One region of the Chromobacterium sp. FG22 genome, then DNA from elsewhere that is predicted to be linked to it. Evidence: predicted binding sites of a transcription regulator. Region 1 holds the regulator's gene; the other holds the start of a gene.

What was found. The regulator FNR, encoded in region 1, switches genes on or off when oxygen is low (the NO sensors DNR and NnrR bind a similar motif). The targets are predictions, from matches to a motif close to TTGATNNNNATCAA.
Region 2: ACODSD_RS18250 (FeoA family protein) is a predicted target of FNR. The motif match lies at 3,082-3,095, and genes of this name have one in related genera.

Annotation. Positions count from the first base shown of each region.
Region 1 is NZ_JBMDJX010000014.1:19,487-30,609, forward strand. Features, by position in the region: gene udk (uridine kinase) at 1-35, shown strand, start outside; gene ACODSD_RS14640 (hypothetical protein) at 37-363, opposite strand; gene ACODSD_RS14645 (VOC family protein) at 380-778, opposite strand; gene ACODSD_RS14650 (inositol monophosphatase family protein) at 863-1,654, opposite strand; gene ACODSD_RS14655 (RNA methyltransferase) at 1,858-2,637, shown strand; gene ACODSD_RS14660 (DUF1853 family protein) at 2,627-3,550, shown strand; gene fnr (fumarate/nitrate reduction transcriptional regulator Fnr) at 3,610-4,356, opposite strand; gene hemN (oxygen-independent coproporphyrinogen III oxidase) at 4,466-5,872, shown strand; gene ACODSD_RS14675 (alanine/glycine:cation symporter family protein) at 5,939-7,354, opposite strand; gene ACODSD_RS14680 (methyl-accepting chemotaxis protein) at 7,918-9,930, shown strand; gene ACODSD_RS14685 (substrate-binding periplasmic protein) at 9,937-10,641, shown strand; gene ugpQ (glycerophosphodiester phosphodiesterase) at 10,628-11,123, opposite strand, start outside.
Region 2 is NZ_JBMDJX010000021.1:293-11,415, reverse strand. Features, by position in the region: gene ACODSD_RS18265 (dihydroorotate oxidase) at 1-289, opposite strand, end outside; gene bfr (bacterioferritin) at 435-902, opposite strand; gene feoB (ferrous iron transport protein B) at 991-2,763, opposite strand; gene ACODSD_RS18250 (FeoA family protein) at 2,760-2,990, opposite strand; gene dcd (dCTP deaminase) at 3,199-3,768, shown strand; gene ACODSD_RS18240 (glutathione peroxidase) at 4,039-4,533, shown strand; gene ACODSD_RS18235 (YchJ family protein) at 4,550-4,963, opposite strand; gene ACODSD_RS18230 (hypothetical protein) at 4,966-5,439, opposite strand; gene ACODSD_RS18225 (ProQ/FINO family protein) at 5,599-6,003, opposite strand; gene ACODSD_RS18220 (PfkB family carbohydrate kinase) at 6,461-7,411, opposite strand; gene ACODSD_RS18215 (purine-cytosine permease family protein) at 7,408-8,799, opposite strand; gene ACODSD_RS18210 (ADP-ribosylglycohydrolase family protein) at 8,804-9,814, opposite strand; gene ACODSD_RS18205 (GntR family transcriptional regulator) at 10,152-10,886, shown strand; tRNA gene ACODSD_RS18200 (tRNA-Leu) at 10,962-11,046, opposite strand.

The DNA.
Region 1 (11,123 bases):
CCACCAAGGTGGCCAGCCTGATGGTGCACAACTGATTTACCCGGCGGCGTCCGCGCCGCCGTCTTCCGCCCGCTTAGCGGGCCCCAAGCACAGGAGCACTCCATGCACACGATCAAACCGCGCAATCCGCACGCTTGCGCGCCCATCATGAAAAAAGGCGGCGCCCACGGACAAAGCCGCTCCGGACAGCGCCAGGCCGGACGCCAGGCCATGCTGGCCGAACTGGATCTGGATTGGGATCTGGATTGGAACGAAGCGGACGCCTATCCGCCGCAGCCGCAAGCCGCTGCCGACGACGAGCCGGCGGTTTTTGGCGACGTGAATAACAAAGAGCCGCGCAATGCGCGGCTCTTTGTTATTCACGGGGCCCAGCCGGCGTTTAAACGTCGGACTTCAACTGCAGCAAATCCCAGCGATTACCGTACAAGTCCTCGAACACCACCACGGTGCCGTATTCCTCCTCGCGCGGCTGCTCGCTGAAGCTCACGCCCGCCGCCGCCATGCGGCGGTAATCGCGCCAGAAATCGTCGGTATGCAGGAAGAAACCCACGCGGCCGCCGGTCTGGCCGCCCACCGCCGCCTGCTGCCGCGCATTGCTCGCCTTGGCCAGCAGCAGCGCGCACTCGCTCGCTCCCGGCGGCGCCACGCGCACCCAGCGCTTGTCCTCGCCCTGGCGTTCATCCTCCAGCAAGACAAAGCCCAGCTTGTCCACATACCAGGCGATGGCTTCATCGTAATCCGTCACCACCAGGGCGACCGAACCCAAAAACTGTTTCATATCACGCTCCAAACAAAAACGGCGCCCCCGAGGACGCCGTGACGCGTTAGCCGCTCAAGCCCCAAGGGGCCAAGCCGACAGCGCTTACTTGCCGATATGCGGCGCCAGCGTATGCAGCAGCTGCGCCAGCACTTTCGGGTTGGCGGCGACGATGTCGCCGGACTCCAGCCAGCCTTGTTCGCCGGACAAATCGGTGACGATGCCGCCCGCTTCCTGCACGATCAGGCTGCCCGCGGCGATGTCCCAAGGCTTGAGGTTCAGCTCCCAGAAACCTTCCACGCGGCCGCAAGCGACATTGCACAGGTCCAGCGAGGCCGCGCCTTCGCGGCGCACGCCGGCGGTCTTGGCCAGCACATCCTTGAGCATGCCCAGGTATTGGTCGATATAGCTTTGGTCGGACACCGGGAAGCCGGTGGCGATCACACATTCATTCATCATGAAGCGTTTGGACACGCGGATGCGGCGATCGTTGAGGAAGGCGCCGACGCCGCGCGAGGCGGTGAACAGATCGTTGCGGTTGGGGTCGAAGACCACGGCTTGCTGCACCTGGCCCTTATGCGCCAGCGCGATGGAGATCGCGTACTGCGGGTGGCCGTGCAGGAAGTTGGTAGTGCCGTCGATCGGATCGATGATCCACTCGTATTCCGACGAACCGATGCCTTTCGCGCCGGACTCTTCTGCTAGAATCGCGTGCTTGGGATAAGCTTCCAGAATGGAAGCGATGATGGACTCTTCCGCGGCGCGGTCCACTTCGGTCACGAAGTCATTGTGTTTCTTGCGCTCTACGCGCACCGCGTCGAGATTCAGCGACGCGCGCTGGATGACACTGCCGGCGCGGCGAGCGGCTTTCACCGCGACATTGAGCATCGGATGCATTGACGGCCTCTACACTTTCAACCATGACAGACGTCCGCCACATGACGCGACGTCTGCTAGTAACAATCTGGGTTAAGGAACAAGAAAAACCCGGCGCAATCGGGCAAGGCGACACGCCTGCCCAATCCGGCAAACGCTGGCCTTGCGCGCAAAACGGCGCGCGGGCTTTTCGATAAGCCGGCTATTTTAATGTGAAACTGCTGATGAATAAACCCCAAGTACCTGATTTTCTGAAAAACATTCGCATCGTGTTGGCCCGCCCCAACCATCCGGGCAATATCGGCTCCGCCGCCCGGGCGATGAAAACCATGGGCCTGAGCCGGCTGTATCTGGTTGAACCCAAAGTGTTTCCCAGCGACGAGGCCAATACGCTGGCCTCCGGCGCGGTGGATCTTCTGGAGCAGGCCACCGTGGTGTCCAGCCTGGCCGAGGCCTTGCAAGACGTCACCATCGCCTGCGCGCTGACCAGCCGCCGTCGCGAGCTGACCACCCCGCTGTCCACCCCGCGCCAGACCACGCCGGAACTGGTGGCGCGCGCCCGCGCCGGCGAACAGGTGGCCCTGGTGTTCGGCAACGAGACCTTCGGCCTGTCCATTGAAGAAGTCGAACAATGCAACCGCCTGGTGACCATCCCCGGCAACCCGGACTACTTCTCGCTGAATCTGGCGATGGCGGTGCAGGTGATGACTTACGAACTGTTCAGCCACACCGGCGTGGACGTCGACTATCTGCGCGCCGACAGCGACGCGGCGGCGCTGGGCGAGGTGGAGGGCTTCTGCGGCCACCTGGAACAGACCATGGACAAGATAGGCTATTTCCGCCGCCGCAACAGCGAACGGATGATGCGCCGGATGCGCACCCTGTTCAACCGCGCCGGCCTGCTGCGCGAGGAAATCGACATCCTGCGCGGCTTCCTCAAACAGGTGCAGCGCGCCGCCGACGGCGAAGTCCGCCGCGACGCGCCCGGACAGGATGGCGAATAAGCCGCTATTCACCCTGCCCTACGCGCACCCGGCGGTGCGCGATCTGGCTTTTCTGCTCTCCGCGCCCTCTCCCTGGCGCAGCGGCGCGGACATCCCGCCGCAGCGGCTGCTGGGGGCCGACGGCCCGGCCTTGCTGCAAACGCTGGACGCCGATCCTGCCGAACTTCAGCACTGGCTGGCGCGCCAGCCCACCCGCCGTCTGGGCCATTACGCGGAACGGCTGCTGTCCTTCTGGTTCCGGCTGGCGCCGCACATCGAACTGGTGGCCAGCAATCTGCCGGTGCGCGCGCCGGACGGCCGCACCGTCGGCGAGTTCGACTTCCTGCTGCGCCTAGACGGCCAACCGCTGCATCTGGAAGCCGCCAGCAAGTTCTATCTGCAACTGGGCCGCAGCGCGGACACCTTGACCGGCCCCAGCCTGCGCGACGCCTGGGCGCTGAAAGCCCATAAACTGCAAACCCAGCTGCGCCTGTCCCGCCACCCGGCGGCGCAAGCGACGCTGCCGGCGGGCTTTGAGGGCTGCGCGGTCGGCGCCCGGCTCAGCGGCTGGCTGTTCCACGCCCGCGACACCGCGCCGGAAGCGCCGCCCGGCGCCCAGCCGCTGTACGGGCAATACTGGCCGCTGCGCGGCGACTGGCCGGCGTTGAATGCGGATTCGCGCTGGGCCTGGCTGCCCAGGCTCAGTTGGCTGGCGCCGGCGCGCCGCTCGCGGGAACACACCGCCGACGCGGCGGAACTGCGCGCGCGCCTGGAACAGGCCGAGGCGCCGCAGCTGCTGGCCGAACTGCAGCCCGGCCCCGACGGCGACTGGCATGAAGTGGCCCGCGGCTTCGCCGTGCCGCCGGGCTGGCCTCAGGAAGCGCCGCTGTCGCGGCTGCTGCTGCAAATCGCGGACTGCGCGCCGGCCCCATGAAAAAAGGCAAGCCCGAGGGCTTGCCTTGCGTTTTCCATCTGTCCGCCCGCGCGGCGGAATCAATGTCCGTTGGCGTGAGCGCAGCCGGAAATCAGCGCCTTCAATTCGTCCACCATCACCAGTTGGATGTGCTTGTGATCGACGGTGATCCAGCCTTGCTGCTGGAACTTGGACAGCGTGCGGCTGACGGTTTCCAGCTTCAGGCCGAGGAAGCTGCCGATTTCCTCGCGGCTCATGCGCAGGATGAAGTCGTTGGCGGCGAAGCCGCGGGTGGACAGACGCTGCGACAGATTGAGCAGGAAGGCGGCCAGGCGCTCTTCCGCCTTCATGTTGCCCAATAACAACATTACATTCTGATCGCGAACGATCTCGCGGCTCATCAGACGGTAGAAATGGTGCTGCAGGGTGGGAATTTCGCGGCCCAGGCTCTCCATGCGGCTGAACGGCAGCTCGCACACCTCGCTGTCCTCCAGCGCGATGGCGTCGCAGCCGTGCACATTGGCGGAAATGCCGTCCAGGCCCATCAGTTCGCCGGACATATGGAAGCCGGTGACCTGCTCGCGGCCGTCCTGGCTGGCGACGCTGGTCTTGAAGAAGCCGGTGCGCACCGCGAACAGCGAACGGAAGCCTTCGCCGCTGCGGAACAAGTACTCGCCGCGCTTCAAACGGCGGCTTTGGCGGATCACCGCGTCGAGCTGGGTCAGCTCCTCGCGGTTAAGCCCCACAGGTAGACAAAGTTCCTTCAGGCTGCAGTTGGAGCAGGAGACCTTCAGGTTATGCAAAGAGATATGGTTCTGATCGGACATGGCATGTTTAGTACAAGCTTGCGATGAAGCTTGACCCTTATCAAAGCGAAATTCGCAGGATTTCCGCAAATTTACCAGTCCACCAGAGGTTTTGCCATCCAAATACGACATGAAGACCACCCACCCATTTTCTCCTGCCCATTTTGAATTCGACCGCGCGCTGATTGAGCGCCTCGACGGGACAGGTCCTAGATATACGTCATACCCGACAGCGGATCGCTTTACGCCGGGTTTTGCCGAAAGAGACTACATCCACTGGCTACGGCAGCGCAGCATCGGCGCCAACCGGAAACCTTTATCATTGTACGCTCATATACCTTTTTGCAACACTATCTGCTACTACTGCGGTTGCAACAAGATCATCACCAAGGACAGCGGCAAAGCGGACTTGTACCTGGACTACCTGGAGAAGGAGGTCCGCATGATCGCCTCCTGTCTGGGCCGCCGCGAGCAAGTGATACAGCTGCATTTCGGCGGCGGCACCCCCACTTTCTTGTCCGACGCGCAACTGGAACGATTGATGACCTTGCTCAAGACTCATTTCGAGTTCTTGAAGGAGGGGGAGTATTCCATAGAAATAGACCCGCGCAAAGTCAGCGCGGCGACAATCTTCAAACTGGCCGAACTCGGCTTCAACCGCATCAGCGTCGGGATTCAGGACTTTGAACCGGCGGTGCAGCAGGCGGTGAACCGGGTGCAGTCCGAAGAGGAAACGCTGGAGGTGATCCAGGCCGCGCGCGACGCCGGCTTCAAGTCCGTCAGCGTCGACCTGATCTACGGCCTGCCGCTGCAGACCCGGGAATCGGTGCGCCGCACGCTGGACAAGGTGATCGCCATCGGGCCGGACCGGCTGGCGCTGTACAACTACGCCCACCTGCCCACCGTGTTCATGCCGCAGCGGCGCATCAACGAGGCCGATCTGCCCTCGCCGGAAACCAAGCTGGACATCCTGCAGGACTCGGTGCAGCGCCTGGCCGACGCCGGCTATGTCTTCATCGGCATGGATCACTTCGCCAAGCCGGACGACGAACTGGCCTCCGCCCTGCGCCAGGGCCGGCTGCAACGCAATTTCCAGGGTTACTCCACCCATGCGGACTGCGACATGATCGGTCTTGGCGTGTCCTCCATCGGCAAGGTCGGCCCCTGTTACAGCCAGAGCGCCAAGGACTTGGACAGTTATTACGCGGCGCTGGACAGCGGCCATCTGCCGGTGTTGCGCGGGCTGACGCTGGACAATGACGACATCCTGCGCCGCAGCATCATCCAGGGCCTGATGTGTCGCTTCTCGCTGTCGGTGGAGGCGCTGGAAGAGATCCACGGCATCAACTTCGCCGAGTACTTCGCCGAAGAACTGCCGCAGATCCGCGAATACCAGCAACTGGGCCTGCTGTCCTTCGACGGCGACTTCATCATGGTGGAGCCCAAGGGCCGCTTCCTGATCCGCAATATCGCGATGATCTTCGACCGCCACCTGCGGGAGCGCCGCACCCAGGCGCGCTACTCCAAGACCATTTGAACGGGGCTAGCAACAAAACAGCCCGCGTCTGGACGCGGGCTGTTTATCGTTGGAGCCGGACGCGGCTTACCAGATGTCTTTTTCTACCTTGGCGGCCAGTTCCGGGTAATCCGCCACCTTGAACACCGGGGTGGACTCGCCCCGCTTCAGCTGACGCTCGTAATCCTTCAGCACAATGAAGAAATAACGCGACAGCAGCACGATGGCCACCAGATTGATCAGCGCCATCAGGCCCATGGCAAAGTCAGCCATATCCCACACCAGCGGCAGGCTGGCCACCGCGCCGAACATCACCATCGCCAGCACGATCAGACGGAAGGCCAGCAAGATCCCCTTATTGCTGCGGATGAATTCGACATTGCCCTCGGCGTAAGCGTAATTGCCGATGATGGTGGAAAAGGCGAACAGGAACATCGCCACCGCCAGGAAGGACGCGCCTATCGGGCCGAACTGCGATTCGATCGCCTTCTGCGTCAGCGCCACGCCGCTCAAACCCTGGTCATACACGCCGGACAACAGAATGATGGCGGCGGTGGCGGTACAGATCACCATGGTGTCGATGAAGACGCCGAACATCTGGATCGCGCCCTGGCTCGCCGGGTGACGCGAAGTCGCCGTCGCCGCCGCGTTGGGGGCGGAGCCCATGCCCGCCTCATTGGAGAACAGGCCGCGCTTGATGCCCAGCATCATCGCCTGGCTCACCGCATAGCCGGCGAAGCCGCCCGCCGCCTGCTCCAGACCGAAGGCGCTCTTGACGATCAACACGATCAAACCCGGCAGCTCGGCCGCGTGCGCCGCCAAGACATAGAAGGTCATCAGCAGATAAATGGCCGCCATCACCGGCACCAGCCACTCGGCCACCCGCGCCACCGAGCGCACGCCGCCAAAAATGATGGGGGCGGTCATCACCACCAGGGCGATGCCCACCATATAGCGGTTCCAGCCCCAGGCGCCCTCGGTGGCCGCCACGATGGAGTTGGCCTGCACCGCGTTGAACACCAGGCCGAAGGCCAGGATCAGACACAGGGCGAAGATCACGCCCAGCCAGCGTTGCCCCAGGCCTTTCTGGATGTAGTAGGCCGGGCCGCCGCGGAAGGTGTCGTCATGGTGATTGGTCTTGAACAGCTGCGCCAAAGTCGATTCGGCGAAAGCGCTGGCCATGCCCAGCATGGCGGTCAGCCACATCCAGAACACCGCGCCGGGGCCGCCGGCGGCAATGGCGATGGCCACGCCGGCGATATTGCCGGTGCCCACCCGGCTGGCGAGGCCGGTGGCGAAAGCCTGGAACGGCGAAATATCGTCCTTACTGCGATGGCCGCCGCGGCCGCCCATCATTTCGCGCCAGCCGCGCGCGAACAGCCTCAGCTGCAACAGGCCGGAACGCAACGAGAAATACAAGCCGACGGCCAGCAACAGGCCGATCAGCATCTTGCCCCAAATCACATCATTGGCGGCATTGATAAACGAATGAAGCAAGTCCATGGATCCTCTTAAAGCTCTGAGCGTGGCAATCTGGAAATGGGCGACGCGCGCCGGAAGGATTTCAGACTGGAAGATTGACCCCGTCCCGATCTTGGCGCCGGGCTCGAGGGTTGCGGTCTTGACGAGACAGCTCCCCGCAGCCGTCAGGCCGCCTGCTTCGGGACACCGCTTCGTCAGACTGTTTTGATGCGAAACCCGGCGAATTTAGCAAAATAGAGTGATTGCTGGCAATGCCGGACGCCATCGGCCAAAGCCGCGCCAGCCGGCTTTCCGTCGCGCCCGGACACGCCTTTGTCATTGATCCTATCCAGAGAGCGGCCTATTTATCCAAGCACAAAACAATCAAAAGTCATTTTTGATGACTTAAGCATTATGGCCGGTTGCCTGCATACGCCAGACAAGGCAAAGCTCATGCTCCCGCCCGCAATGAACTGATACGCGGCGCTTCAGCCCAGCCATCGCATTTCATGCGGCAATCGCAGTCCGTGAAAATTGCCTATTCTGGAACTGGCGCGGTAGACGTTCACATTGCGGGCGTCGCCGCCACAGTCAGGAGCGAAATCATGACAACGCCCGTGGTAAGGCTGATGCAGCGCTTGAGCTACCCCAGCCGCTTTGCGCTGATCGGCGCGGTCTTTGCCGTCGCCTTACTCTATATGGTGTACGGTCTGTATCGAACCAATCAGGACAATATCGACTTTTCGCAAAAAGAAAGAGTCGGCGTGTCCTACATCCAGCCGCTGCATCACCTGCTGGGCGCGCTGGAACAAGCTCAGGATCTGGCCGTGCGAGCGGCGCAGGGCGAGGCCGCCGCCAAGGCGGCGCTGCCGGCGGCGCAGGCGCAGTTGGAGCAAGGCTGGAACCGGCTGCAAAGCGCCCATGAACAATACGGCGCCATCCTGCAAACCGACGAGGCCTGGAAAACCGCCAGCGCCGCGCGAGGCACGCTGTCGCGGATAGGCGCGGCGCCGCCGCCGCAAGTGATCGCCAGCTTCGACAGCACAGCGGACAAACTCAACGCCCTGCTCGGCGCCGCCAGCGACAATTCCAATCTGACGCTGGACCCGGACATCGACAGCTATTACCTGATGGACGCCGCCACCGCCAAGCTGCCCTCGCTGAGCAACTACATCGGCGAAGCGCTGGCCTGGGCCGCCAAACCGGAAGCCGGCCAGGCGCTGACGCCGGCGGAACGCGACCGCCTGGTGGAACTGCGCCCGCTGATCAACGGCGCGCTGGACGGCTTGAATGGCGATCTGGCCAAGGCGCTGGCCTACAATCCGGCGCTGAAGACCGCGCTGAACGCCGAATCCCAGGCCTTGGCCGCGTTTCATCAAGGCCAGGGCGCGGCCATAGACAAGGCCATCGCCGGCCAAACCGGCGCGGCCTTGGCGGTGAGCGGCATGGCGGCGAAAAACGCCGAGATCGGCGCCCGCTTCGGCGACGTGACGCTGAACAATCTGGACACGCTGCTGCAAGCCCGCATCGAACGGATGCAGGCCCAGCGCAATTTCTACATCGGCATCGGCCTGGCCGCCATGCTGCTGGCCAGCTTCCTGTTCCACCAGCTCTATCTGTCCATCACCCTGCAACTGGGCGGCGAGCCTTTCTACGTTCAAAGCGTGGTCGAGCAATTGGCCGCCGGCCAGCTGGGCACCCGCATCCAGTTGCGCGAACAGGACCGTAGCAGCTTGCTCGCCTCCATCGGCCAGATGCGCGACCAATTGCGCGACACCGTGACCCAGTTGCTGGACACCTCGCGCGAAGTCAATTCGGCCGCCGACCAGATGGCGCAAAGCGCCCAGAACGTGTCCCACAGCAGCACCAAGCAAACTCAGGCGGCGGCCAGCATGGCGGCGGCGATCGAACAGTTGAGCACCAGCCTGATGGTCAGCGCCGAGCAATCGGAACAAGCCAATCAACTCTCGCGCGCCGCGGTCAGCCAATCCAGCGAGGGCAACGCCATCATCCACGACGCCAGCGCCAGCATGGACAGCATCGTGCGCGACGTGTCCTCGGCCTCGGAAACCATAGGCGCGCTGGGCCAGCAATCGGAGTCCATCGCCAGCATCGTCGATGTGATCCGCGATGTCGCCGACCAAACCAATCTGCTGGCGCTGAACGCCGCCATTGAAGCCGCCCGCGCCGGCGAACAAGGCCGCGGCTTCGCCGTGGTGGCCGACGAGGTGCGCAAGCTGGCGGAACGCACCGCGCAATCCACCACCGAGATCAGCACCATCGTCTCCGACATCCAGCGCACCTCGCAGCAGGCCATCGCCAATATGCAAACCGGCATGAGCGCCATCATGCAAGGCCAGGAAAACACCCGCAACGCCGGCGCCAGCATCGCCTCCATCCGCCAATGCGTGGACCAGGTGCTGGACAGCATCCATCAAATCACTCAGGGGCTGAAGGAACAGAGCAGCGCCAGCCAGTCCCTGGCTCAAAACGTGGAGAGCGTGGCGCGGATGTCGGAAACCAACGCCAGCGCCGTCGAAGCCAGCGCGCAGACCGCCGGCGAACTGCAGTCGGTGTCGCAGCGGCTGGGCCAGCTCGCCGGCCGCTTCAGCGTCTAGGCCGCGATGCGGCGCCTGCTGTGGCTGGGGATTGCGGCGCTGGCCCCGGCGCCGGCCGCGGCGGCCGGGCTGACCATACTGGTCAGCCCTCAGCCCCCCATCATCGAAGTGTCAGCCGATCAGCAACGCGTCTCCGGCGCCGCCATCGACCTGATGCGCGCGCTGTCGCAACGCGCCGACCTGCCGTTCAAGTTCGCGCCCTACCCCACCGCCCGCGCGGTGCTGCTGGTCCGGCACACCCCGGACACCTGCCTGACCGCCGCCCGCTTTCCCGAACGCGAGGCGCTGTTCCGCTGGAGCGAGCCCATCATCCGCCTGCGACTGGTGCTGCTGGCGCGTCAAGACGAGACCCGCCGCTTCGACAAGGCGGAGCAGGCCCGGCAATTCCACATCGGCGCCGTGCGCGGCACCGCCGTGGCCAGCCGGCTAAGACAACAGGGCTGGGCGCTGGACGAAAGCGCGGACTTGGAAACCAGCCTGCGCAAACTGCAGTTGGGCCGCATCGACTTGCTGGCCACGCTGGATGTGGGCATACAGGGCATGGCCGACAAAATGAAAATGGCGACGCCGCGCGTCGCCCTGGTGGTGAATGAGACGGACATCTATTTCGCCTGCCATCCTCAATTGAGCGACGACGCCATGCAACGGCTGAACCACGCCATCCTGACGATGAAGGCGGACGGGAGCTTCAAGGCTTTCAATCTGAAATAGGCCGCAGCAAATCCAAGCGATCCGTGCAGACGCTGTCCACGCCCCAGGCCAGCAAGCGCTCGGCGTCGGCCGGCCGGTTCACCGTGTAGCACAGCAATTGAAAGCCGGCTCGCTTGATCTCGGCGCTCAGCTCAGCGTTCAAGCTCTGGTGATCACAGTGCAGCGCAATACAAGCCAGCTCGCGCAAACGCGCCTCCCAGTCCGCCGGCGCCTGCTCCACCAGCCAGGCGCGCGGCAGACGCGGCGCGGCGTCGCGCGCGGCGCGCAGCGCCTCGTCGGAAAAAGACGACAGCAAGGGCGGCTGTGCGACGCCGGCCCATAGCCGCGCGGCTTCCGCCGCCACCGCCGCGCCGGTGTCCGCCTCCCGTCCCGGGCAGGGTTTGATCTCGATGTTCAAGGCGATGCCGTGCGCAAGGCAATAAGCGGCGACATTGTCCAGCGTCGGCATCGGCTCGCCGGCAAAAGCCGCGCCCTTCCAGCCG
Region 2 (11,123 bases), on a different contig from region 1:
GAAACAGCGGCTTGGCGTCGTCGTAAGCCTGGGCGTAGTCCAGGTAATAGCGGTAGCCCTCGTTGGGCAGGCCCATGGAATTGATGCTGCCCAGCGCGGTGCGCCGGTAGCGCGGCTCGGGATTGCCGGCGCGCGGCTCCAGCGTGCAGCTCTTGGTCACCACCGCGCCGGCGGCGGAGCGGCGCACCTGCTCCAGTTCCTCCCGCGTGCGGCAATAGACGCCGGAAGCGTTGAACAGGGGGCTGGCCATCTTCATGCCCAGCCAGGAAACGGATAGATCCAGCGACATCGCGCCCTCCGGCGAATTCATCTGCCGGCGATGATAGACGCAAGCCTCGCCGGCCATGCTGCGCCAAGTCAAAACCGGCGCGGACGCCGCAAAACAAACGGCCGCCCTGAAGGCGGCCGCGTCTTAACGCCGAAATCCCCGGAGCTTACATTTGGGACTGGATATAGTTCTGCTCGCCCACCATATCGATCAGGCGCAGTTGCTGCTCCAGCCAGTGGGCGTGGTCGTTCTCGGTCTCTTCCAGCAGCACCATCAGTTCCTGGCGCGTCACGTAGTCCTTCACGCTCTCACAGTGGGCCACCACTTTTTTCAGCAAGTTGCCGACGCGGTATTCCACTTCCAGATCGCTGGCCAGCATCGCCCGCACGTTCTCGCCCACCACGATGGGCACGCGCTTGGCCACGTTCGGCTTGCCTTGCAGGAACAAGGTGCGCGCGATCAGCACCCGCGCGTGCGACAACTCGTCCTCGCGCTCGTGATCGATGCGCTCGAACAGCTTGTGCAGACCGAAGTCCTTGTACATCTCGGCATGAATGAAATACTGGTCCGCGGCGGACAGTTCTTCCGCCAGCAGTTCGTTCAGCAACTCGATGGTTTTGGGATCACCTTGCATAAAACGACCTCTTGTTGTTGTAGTTCAATAACGCCGGCGGGCGCGCCGCCGGCGCGAACGGAATTCGCGAACCATTCATTCTAAGCCCTCAGGGCCACAGTTGCACGCCGGCTTGATAAAACGCGAACGACAACAACCAGGCCAGTCCCACCGACCACGCCACCGACATCGCGGTGTAGGCCTTGCTGCGCGACTCGCGGTACATCGCCGCCACCGTGGACAGGCAGGGCACGTAGATCAAGGTGAAGATCAGGAAGCTCATCGCCGAGCGCCAATCCAGATGTTGCAGCAAGGCCGCGCCCAGGCCGGCCTCCGGCACCCCGTAGATCACCGCCAGGCTGCCCAGCAGGATTTCCTTGGCGATGAAGCCGAACAGCAAGGCCGCCGCCAGTTCGTGGCGGATGCCTATCGGGTCCAGCACCGGGGCCAGCAGGCTGCCCAGAGCGTCGGCCAGGGTCTTGCCCTCGCCCGCCGGCACATGGGTCAGCAGCCAGACCAGCACCACGCCCAGCAGGATGAAACTGGAGGCCAGTTGCAGAAAGGCGCGCACCTCCCCCACCGCCCGGCTCAGCAAATGGCTCAAGCCGGGCAGCCGGTACGGCGGCACTTCCAGCAAGAAGGCCTCGCCGCCGGCGTAACGGCGCTTGAACACCCAGGCGGTGAACACCGCGACGGCGAAGCTCATCAGATAAAGCCCCATCAACACCCACGGCGCCTGCGTCGGCGTGAACAACAGCCCGGCGAAGAACACCACCACCTGCAAACGCGCCGAACACAGCGAAAACGGGATCACCAGCATGGTCAGCAGCCGCTGCTTGCGCTCGCGCATCACCCGAGTGCCCATGATGGCCGGCACATTGCAGCCGAAGCCCATCAGCTGCATCACGAAGCCGCGGCCGTCCAGCCCCAGCTTGGCCATGAAGGCGTCGGTCAGATAGGCGGCGCGCGCCAGGTAGCCGGAATCCTCCACCATCGCCATCAACACGAAGAACACCAGCAAAATGGGCGCGAAGGTCAGCACCGTCGACACCCCCTGCCAGATTCCGTCCAGCGCCAGGCTCTGCACAATCTCGGGCAAGGGCGCGAGCAAGGGCGTCAGCGCCTGCTCCTTGATCCAGTCCAGGCCGGCGCCGGCCAGCTCCTGCAATGGGGTGCCGATCTGATACGTCAGATTGAACAGCAGCGCCATCAGCACGAAGAACAGCGGCAGACCCAGCCATGGATGCATCAGCCAATGGTCCATCTTCTCCGTCAGCCCCGCCGGCAGCACGGGCGGCAAGGTCCAGCAGCCCGCCAGCCGCCGCTTGGCCTCCGCCATCGCCTCCCGGGTGTCCGGCACCGCGTCCAGCCTGGCGCGCGCCGCCGGGCCGCCGTCGTTGGCCAGCCGGTTCAAGCCCGCCATCAGCGGCGGCCAGCCTTGCATATGCCGGGCCGAGGCCAGAAACACCGGCGCGCCCAGGCGCTCCGACAAGCGCTCCACATCCACGCTCACGCCCAGGGCTTTGGCCTCGTCGGCCATATTCAGCACCACCAGGCAGTTGAGGCCGCTGGCCAGCACCTGCAAGGCCAGCGGCAGTTGCCGGTCCAGCTGGCTGGCGTTGAGCACCAGGACGGCGCCGTCGAAGGCGCTGGCCAGCAGCACGTCGCGAACCACCGCCTCGTCGTCGGAATAGCCGGTCAAATCATTGACGCCGGGCAAATCCACCAACTCCACCATGTGGCCGCCCAGCAACAGGCGCGCGCTGCTCAACTCTATGGTCAGGCCCGGCCAGTTGCCGACGCGCTGCGACATGCCGGTCAGACGGTTGAACAAGGTGGACTTGCCGGTATTGGGCAGGCCGATCAGGGCGAAACGCTTCATACCGCCACCCTCGCCACGATGAGGCGCGCCAGGCTGCGGCGCAGCAGGAAGCGCGTGGCGCCGACGTCCAGCAATAATGGCCCGCCCAAGGGCGCCGCCCGACGCAGATAAAACCGGCAGCCCGGCTCCAGGCCAAAGGCGGCGACGCGGCGCATGGCCTCTTCGGCCAGCTCCAGGCTGTCGACCACGCCGTGGCGTCCGGCGGGGAATGCATCCAAAGTCAACATGATGATCCGATCAAGAACGAGAATGGTTTGCATTAGTATATCCAGCCGAACCCCGTCGAATATCGGCAAACCGCGGCAATTCCCGCCCTGCTTGACCTGCATCAATAGCATTGTCCTATCCGGATCGACGATGGATTATCGATAGCCGGCCACTGCGCTTGCGGTTAAAATCGCGGACAATCAATCGACAAGCTACGGGCCCAAGACAATGAGCATCAAATCGGACAAGTGGATTCGCCGGATGGCGGACGAGTACAAAATGATCGAACCCTTCGAGCCCAACCAGATCAAGATGGTGGACGGCCAGAAGGTGATCTCCTACGGCACGTCCAGCTACGGCTACGATATCCGCTGCGCCGACGAATTCAAGGTGTTCACCAATATCAACAGCACCATCGTCGACCCGAAAAACTTCGACCCCAATTCCTTCGTGGAAGTCTCCGGCAAGGGCTATTGCATCATCCCGCCCAATAGCTTCGCGCTGGCCCGCACCGTGGAATACTTCCGTATTCCCCGCTCGGTGCTGACCGTCTGCCTGGGCAAATCCACTTACGCCCGCTGCGGCATCATCGTCAACGTCACCCCGTTCGAACCGGAATGGGAAGGCTATGTGACGCTGGAGTTCTCCAACACCACGCCGCTGCCGGCCAAGATCTACGCCAACGAGGGCGTGGCCCAGGTCTTGTTCTTCGAATCCGATGAAATTTGCGACGTGTCCTACAGCGACCGCGCCGGCAAATACATGGGCCAGGTGGGCGTGACCCTGCCGCGCCCCTGAAACGCTTCCCGCCAGCAAAAAAGGGATGGCTTAGCCATCCCTTTGTCATTTAAATCCCGCCAAATCCGTCCTCGCAATTTCACCTTAATGTTCTAGGATAAACAGAGGGTTAGCTGACTTTCCCGGTTGGTCGGCCCTTGTACAGCAATTGATTTCTTCTTGGGGCGTAGCGGTTCCCCCTTGCCGTTGCGCCCCTTTTTTTATCCGCCGATCCCATTGCCCTGCCTCCGGTTTCTTGCCATGATCTTCGCTTTGGCGAAAGGCGGAAATATGCCGGACATATATGATTTTTCCATTGAGTCTTTAAACGGGCAGACCCTGCCGCTGGCGAGCTATCGCGGCAAAGTGCTATTGCTGGTCAACACCGCCAGCGAGTGCGGCTTCACCGCGCAATTGGGCGGCCTGGAACAGCTGTACCAGCGCTACCGCGAGCAAGGCCTGGAGATCATCGGTTTCCCCTGCAATCAGTTCGGCGGCCAGGAGCCTGGGGACGCCGCCGCCATCGGCCAGTTCTGTCAGAAGAATTTCGGGGTCAGCTTCCCGCTATCCGCCAAGATCGACGTCAACGGCACCGACGCGCATCCGCTCTGGCGTCATCTCGTCGCCGCCAAGCCCGGCTTGCTGGGCAGCCGGCGCATCAAATGGAATTTCACCAAATTCCTGGTGGACGGCGAAGGGCGCATCCGCAAGCGTTTCGCCCCCTACGTCAAGCCGGCGGCGCTGGAGCGCGCCATCGAAAGCCTGCTGCGAACGCAGAAGCACTAGATTCTCTAGCGACAGCTCAGCTCAGTTCGCCGGACAGATAGAACCAGCGGCCGTCCTCGTGCAGGAAACGGCTGCGCTCGCGCATGCGTTCGGCCTTGCCGCCCACCTTGTAGCGCGCGGAGAACTCCACCACGCCCTCGGCGTCGGCCGCGCCGCCGGCCTCGGTCGCCAACACCTCCAGGCCCAGCCATTTGACCAAGCCGGCGTCCGCGGCCAGATCCAGCGCCTGCGGCCGGGTGCTGGGATGCCAGCTCGCCAGCAGATACGCCTCGTCGCCGCGCGCGTAAGCGGTGTAGCGCGAGCGCATCAAGGCTTCCGCCGTGGGCGCGGGCGCGCCGTCCGCCCCCAGGTAACGGCCGCAACAGGCCGCGTAAGCGCCGCCCAGCCCGCAGGGACAGCCGGCCGCGTCCGGCTTGGCTTTCTTGCCCATGCTCAAGCCCCCAGGGCCGGCAAGCCGTACAGCTTGAGCAGGAAGTTGGTGAAGGCCGGCTCGGCCGGTTTCGGATTCATCTTGGGCCAGCGTCGCATCCATTCGCGCAGACGCTCGTCCATCTTGGCGCGAAACGTTTCCTGGTCGATGCGGCCCGCCTCGCGCTCCACCGTCAGATAGCGGTACATGGCGAAGGTGTTGTCGTCGATGGGATTGGAGCCCACCGCCTTGAGCCGGAACGCGCCCAGTTGATCCGCGGCGGCCAGCCGGGTCAACTCGCCGCTCTTGACCTTGTCGGCCAGACGGTTGGCTTCCCGCAGCAAGGCGTCCGATTTGGCGCTGGGCGCCGGCGCCGTCTGCGGCCGGCTCTTGCCCGGCGAGGAAGGATGCGAGCTGATGGGCGCGCCCAATTGCTGCAGCGCGCTGCAAGCGGACAAGCTCAGGGCCATCGCGGCCCACAAGAAATAACGTTTCATGCCGGGAATTCTACTCCTGTCCTGATTCGGCGCCGCCGCGCGGCGCGTTCTGCTGCGACCGCCCCGCCCACGCCAATGTTCCGTCCCGCCAATGCAAAACAGCCTGACAAACGGGTCTGTCAGGCTGTTTTACGTTCATGCCACGCGGCCGCGGCACGCTTATTCCGCCGCGTCGCCTGCGGGTTCGGCCGGAGCCGGGGCAGGGGCCGCCGCGGCCGGCTTGGGCGCGGACATCTGTTCCGCCGCCTTTTTCTCCTCGGCGCTGACTTCGCCCACCGGCTTGTTGGCCAGATCGAACCGCTTGCCGCCGCGCGCCAGAGACTTCACGTAGCGCGGCTTGCGACAGTGATTGGCCACCACGCGGGAGATCAGCGTAGAGTCGAACTGCGGCAAAGCCGCGATCAGGCTCTCATGGATGCCCAAGGCCAGCGGACGAAACTGGCGGAAAACGTCGAACTTGCTGTAGACATGATCCGCGATCATCTCGGTCTGCTTTTTCTTGGACAGACTTTGTACAGCGGACTTAAGTGCAGCACCGAGTGCCGTTTCAGTATTTGGCTTCATGAACTTCTATCTAGATCCATTGATGCAAAAGCAGCGCATGCTGCCCAATCAAGCGAAGCGCCGCAACCCGCCGCCCGGCCAGCTTGACAGCCGGTGAAAAAATGACGACATCGTAATGCGGTTTGACCAAGGCGCTCCGACAAGACGCCGGCGCGCCGTAAAAAATCGCCGAACATGGCGAAGGCCTGGAACCGGGCCCAAGCGGCGCGGCCGGTCCGAAGACCAGGCGCCCGCCCCCATCGACCGCCGCTGTTTGTCGGCGGAGGAGCCGACTTGGCGGTCATGGGCGAAAAGACCAGACGGAACGCTCCGGGCGTTCCCTCGCTCGGGCTGGCGCTTACGAGGGAGGGAGAGTACTAAGTAATGCCCCTTGATGTCCAGCATTAGACGCCGATTGCGCCCTTTCCGCCCTTATCCCGTCTTTCTTTTGCCACTTTCTCAAGCGTGAGCCGGCAGCTTACAGGCAGGCGACGGGAAAGCGGCGATTCAAGCTGTCCCAGTCCGTCGCCGCGTCAGGGCCGGCGCTAGCCACCACGCAGGCCGCCAGCCGATTGCCCAGATCCACCGCGTAATGCAGCGGCCAGCCGCTGGACAGGCCGGCCAACAAGCCGGCGCAATGCGCGTCGCCGGCGCCTATGGTGTCCACCACCGAAACCTGGTAGCCGGGCAGGTGCCACGGCGCGTCGGTGCCCGGGCACACCCAGGCGCCGTCCTGCCCCAGCCGGCAGATCAGCGTCAGCCGGTAATCCTTGGCGAAACGCTGCGCCGCCGCCACCGGATCGCCGTCGCCGCACAACAGGGCGATCTCGTCCCGGTTCAGCGTCAGCAAGGTCTCGGTGCCGCTCAGGGCGGACAGAAACGCCGGCTCCAGCAAGACAACGCGCGGACCGGGGTCTATCACCCGCAACTGTTCCGCCGGCAAGGCCAGCAGCCAGGCGCGCAACGCCCTTCCGCCCTCTCCGGCCAGTTCATAGCCGTTGGCGTACACCAGGCCGTCGGCGGGCAAGGGCAGCGCGTCCAACTGCTCGCGCGTCCATTCCGTCTCGCAACCGGAGATCGAAATGAAGCTGCGCTCGCCGCTGGGCTCCACCATGGCCACGCACCAGCCGTTGTCGCGATCCGCGTTGCGCAGCAGCACCGGCAAGCCCAGCTCCCGCATGGCCGCGTCTATCGCCGCGCCCCAAGGGCCGTTGCCCACCGGCATGCCGTTGATCACGGGAGCGTTCAACTGGCGCAACGCTCGCGCCACATTGAAGGCGCAGCCGCCGATCTCGCGTTCCTGCTGCAACGCCTCCACGTCGGCGCCGCTGCGCGGCAAGGCCGGGAGGGTCAACACCACGTCGCCGACGGCGCCGCCCAAAGCCAGGATGGCTCTGGTCGGATGATAGTTTGGACACGGAATGGTCATGCGCGTCGCTCCTTCAGCAACAAATACAATCCATAAGCCAGCAAGCTGGTCCCAAAGGATACAAACAGTCCCAGGCTGGAATCTGCGAAAACGCCCACCGCCAGCGGGCCGTCGATGAAGCCGGTCTTGCTCACCAGCAGGCCGCAAGCGGCGCCCAGCAGCCAGCACAGCAGCGGCCCGCCGCGGAAGGCCTGCCGCCCGTCGCCGGACAGGGCCGCGGCCTCATAGCCTTGGCGGTGACGCAACAAGAGGTAATCCAGCACGAACACCGCCTCCCAGGCCGCCAGAAACACGCCGCAAAACAATAGAAACGCGATGAAGGGCCCCAGGAAGTCGCTGGACACGAACAAGACGTAAGCGGCGATGGCCAGCACGATCAGCGCATTGATGGACACCGCCTGCGCCTGTCTGACCTTGACGCCTATGGTCAGCAGATTGAGGCTGGCCGAATACAGGCTGAGCACAGCCATGGTGACGATGCCGGCGGTAGCGGTCAGCAGATAGGGCACCGCCATCCAGGCCGGCAGCACCGCGCCGATCTTGGCGATGGGATTGGCAGCGCTGGCCAGATCCGGGATCTGCGCCGACAACAGCACGCCGGTGAAGATCAGCAGCATCAGCGGCAGCGACGCCCCCACCATCACCGCGCCGAAAATGCTGCCGCCGGACGCTCCGCTCCGCTGGTAACGGCTGTAATCGGCGCCGGCGATGGCCCAGCTGATGCCGGTGCCCGCGGCGATCACCGATACCGCCGGCCAGAAACCGGTCAGCCAGTCGCCGTCCGGCCGCGCCAAGATGGCGCCCCAGTTCGCGGTCGTCGCCACGTACAGAATCACCACCATGGTCATGCTGCCGAAGATCCGGCTCAGCCAGCTTTGCATCCAGACCACGGTGGCCTGGCCCAGCAGGCTGACCACGATGGTCAGACCGATGAACAGGAACAAGCAGACCGCGGTCAGCGGACGGCTTTCCGCCATGCCCAGCGACTGGCACAAGGCCGCCAGCGTCAAGGCGCCGGTCACCACATTGACCGCCTCCCAGCCCATCAGGTTGAACCAGCTGAAGGCGGTGGGCGCGGCGTTGCCGCGCAGGCCGAAAATGGCCCGCGACAAGGTCAGCGTGGAAGTGCGGCCGCGCTGGCCGGCAATGCTGGTCAAACCCACCAGCGCGAAACTGGCCACTCCGACCGCCGCGGCCAGCAAGGACTGGTAGAACGACAGCCCGAAGCTGGTGACGATGCCGCCGTACACCACGCCCAGGATGCCGATATTGGCGGCTAGCCATACCCAGAACAACTCCACCGGCCGGCCCTTGCACTCATGCTCCGGCACCAGATCTATGCCCGCGCTCTCCAGCCGCCAGCCGTCTACCGCTTGTACATCGCTCATCCCCTCACCCCCTAAACCGCAATGCGCACAAAGCCCGCGCGTAAGATTCGAAATCAACGCCATTCACGTCCCGGATGCGTTCCCGCCATGCGGCCGGCAAGGCGTCCGCCCCCTGCAAGGCGCCGCACACCGCGGTCGCCATCGCGCCTATGGTGTCGGTGTCTCCGCCCAGATTCGCCGCCAAGACCGCGCAGCGGCGCGGATCGCCTTGCGCGCAGTCCACCAGGGCCAAGGCGGCGGGCACCGACTCTATGGTGTCCATGCCGGCGCCCAAGGTCTGGTACAGCTCGGCCACCACGGCCGCATCGTCTTGGCCCCGCAAGCCTTCCGCCAGCTCGAAGCCCCAGGCCAGGCGCCGGCTCAGCAAGGGGCTGAACGTCGTCACCCGCTCCAGCTGCGCCAGATCGGCAATGGCGGGCAGCTCGGCCTTGATGTCGGACCAGGCCGCGCCCTCCACCGCCCGCGACACCGCCCAGGCGATGGCCGCCGCGCCGGCCACCGCGATATCGGACTGATGCGTGGGGCTGCAACTCAGCCTCACCGCCTGCACGAAAGCCGCGCGGTCCTGGCTGGACAGCAGGCAACCCAGCGGCGCCACCCGCATCGCCGCGCCGTTGGTCACGCCGTTGGCGCCCAGAGAATCAATGGACTGGCCGGACAAAATAGCCCTGAGCGCGGCCTTAGAACTGGGCCCCAGAATATTCTTGTTGAAAGCGTCGATGCGCTCGGCCCAGGCGATGATGTTGTCCGCGATGCGCTCCGGCTCCACCGCGCCGTCCGCGGCGATCAACGCGTCCATCAAGGCAATGGCCTGCTGGGTGTCGTCGGTAAACTCTCCGGCGGCGAACTCGGAAGCGGCGAAATTCTCGGCCGGGCCCGGCAGAAAATCGTCTATCCAACCAAAAAACGCCCGTACCTGCCGCTGCGGCCACAGCTCCGAAGGCATGCCCATGGCATCCCCCACCGCCTGCCCGTACAGGGCCCCGAGAATGGACTGGTAGCCCTTGCTGATCATCGTCAAACCCTGCCTCTCCGCCAGGATGCCCATCGACCGCCAGAACCCGTTTACGATCCGCCACGCGTCAAGGAAACCAGGAGCCGCCCGCGAAACGCCCATGCCTCGCAGGCGCATTCCGCTTTCCCGGCTGTTTCGCCTTGCCCCGCCTTCGCGCAACGCGAGCGTAAACAGGAACCATGGACTTCGATTGGCATCGTATGATAAGTCCAATACAAATCCAATAGTACATAACCATACTATTGATCAGGAAAGCATGCCACAGAGCTCAGCCCACCCCATTGCCGTCGGCATTGATTTAGACTGAAGCCCGCACGCACAGGAGCTTTCACACGATATGAGCGAGATTCTGGAATGCCTGTCCGCCAGCCTGCGGCAGCCCGGCGCAACGCCGCGCTATCTGCTGATCGCCGACGCGCTGGAACAGGCCATCCGCCAGCACCAGTTGCCCGAAGGAGCATTCTTGCCGACCGAGCGGCAGATGGCGGAAAAACTGGGACTGTCGCGCGTCACCATCAGCAAGGCGATGGCGGAACTGGAACGCAAGCGGCTGATCACCCGTCAGCAAGGCCAGGGCACTCGCGTCGCTCAAGCCTTTCGCTATTCGCTCAACGACAGCGGAGGTTTCACCGAGCAGGTGCTGCGCAGCGGCGGCAGCGTGGCCAATCAGTGGCTGTTGCGGCAGCGGGAAAGCGCGCCGGCCGCCATCGCCAGCCTGCTGTGCCTGCCTGTCGGCGCGGACATCGCCAAGCTGCGCCGCCTGCGGCTGATGGACGGCACGCCGGCGGCGCTGGAAACCACCTATATCCCGCTGGCCTACCTGCCCGAACCGGAGCGTCTGGAACACTCGCTATACCAATGGTGGGAACGCCATGGCGTCGAGATCGGCCGCAAGACCTTCCGTCTGGCCTCCTGCGCGGCGGATCAGGACAGCGCCGCCCTATTGCATGTGCAGACCGGCACGCCGCTGCTGCGCATCCGGCAGACCAGCTTGAACGCGGCGGAGCAGGTATTGGAGTTCAGCGAAGTTTTGTGCCGCAGCGATCTCTATGAATTCGAGGCGCAGCTTTAAGAGAAGCCGATAAAAAAACCCGCCCAGCGCCAGGCTGTGCGGGTTGTTTTCGTCTCGTGGACGGTTTTGCCGTAGTGGTGCCCCGGGCCGGAATCGAACCGGCACGACCGAAGTCGAGGGATTTTAAGTCCCTTGTGTCTACCAATTTCACCACCGGGGCGGGCAAAGAGACGGCGATTCTATCCCAGAGCCGGGCCGCTGGCAAACAGGGATGGCGATCAAGGCCATGGCACGCCG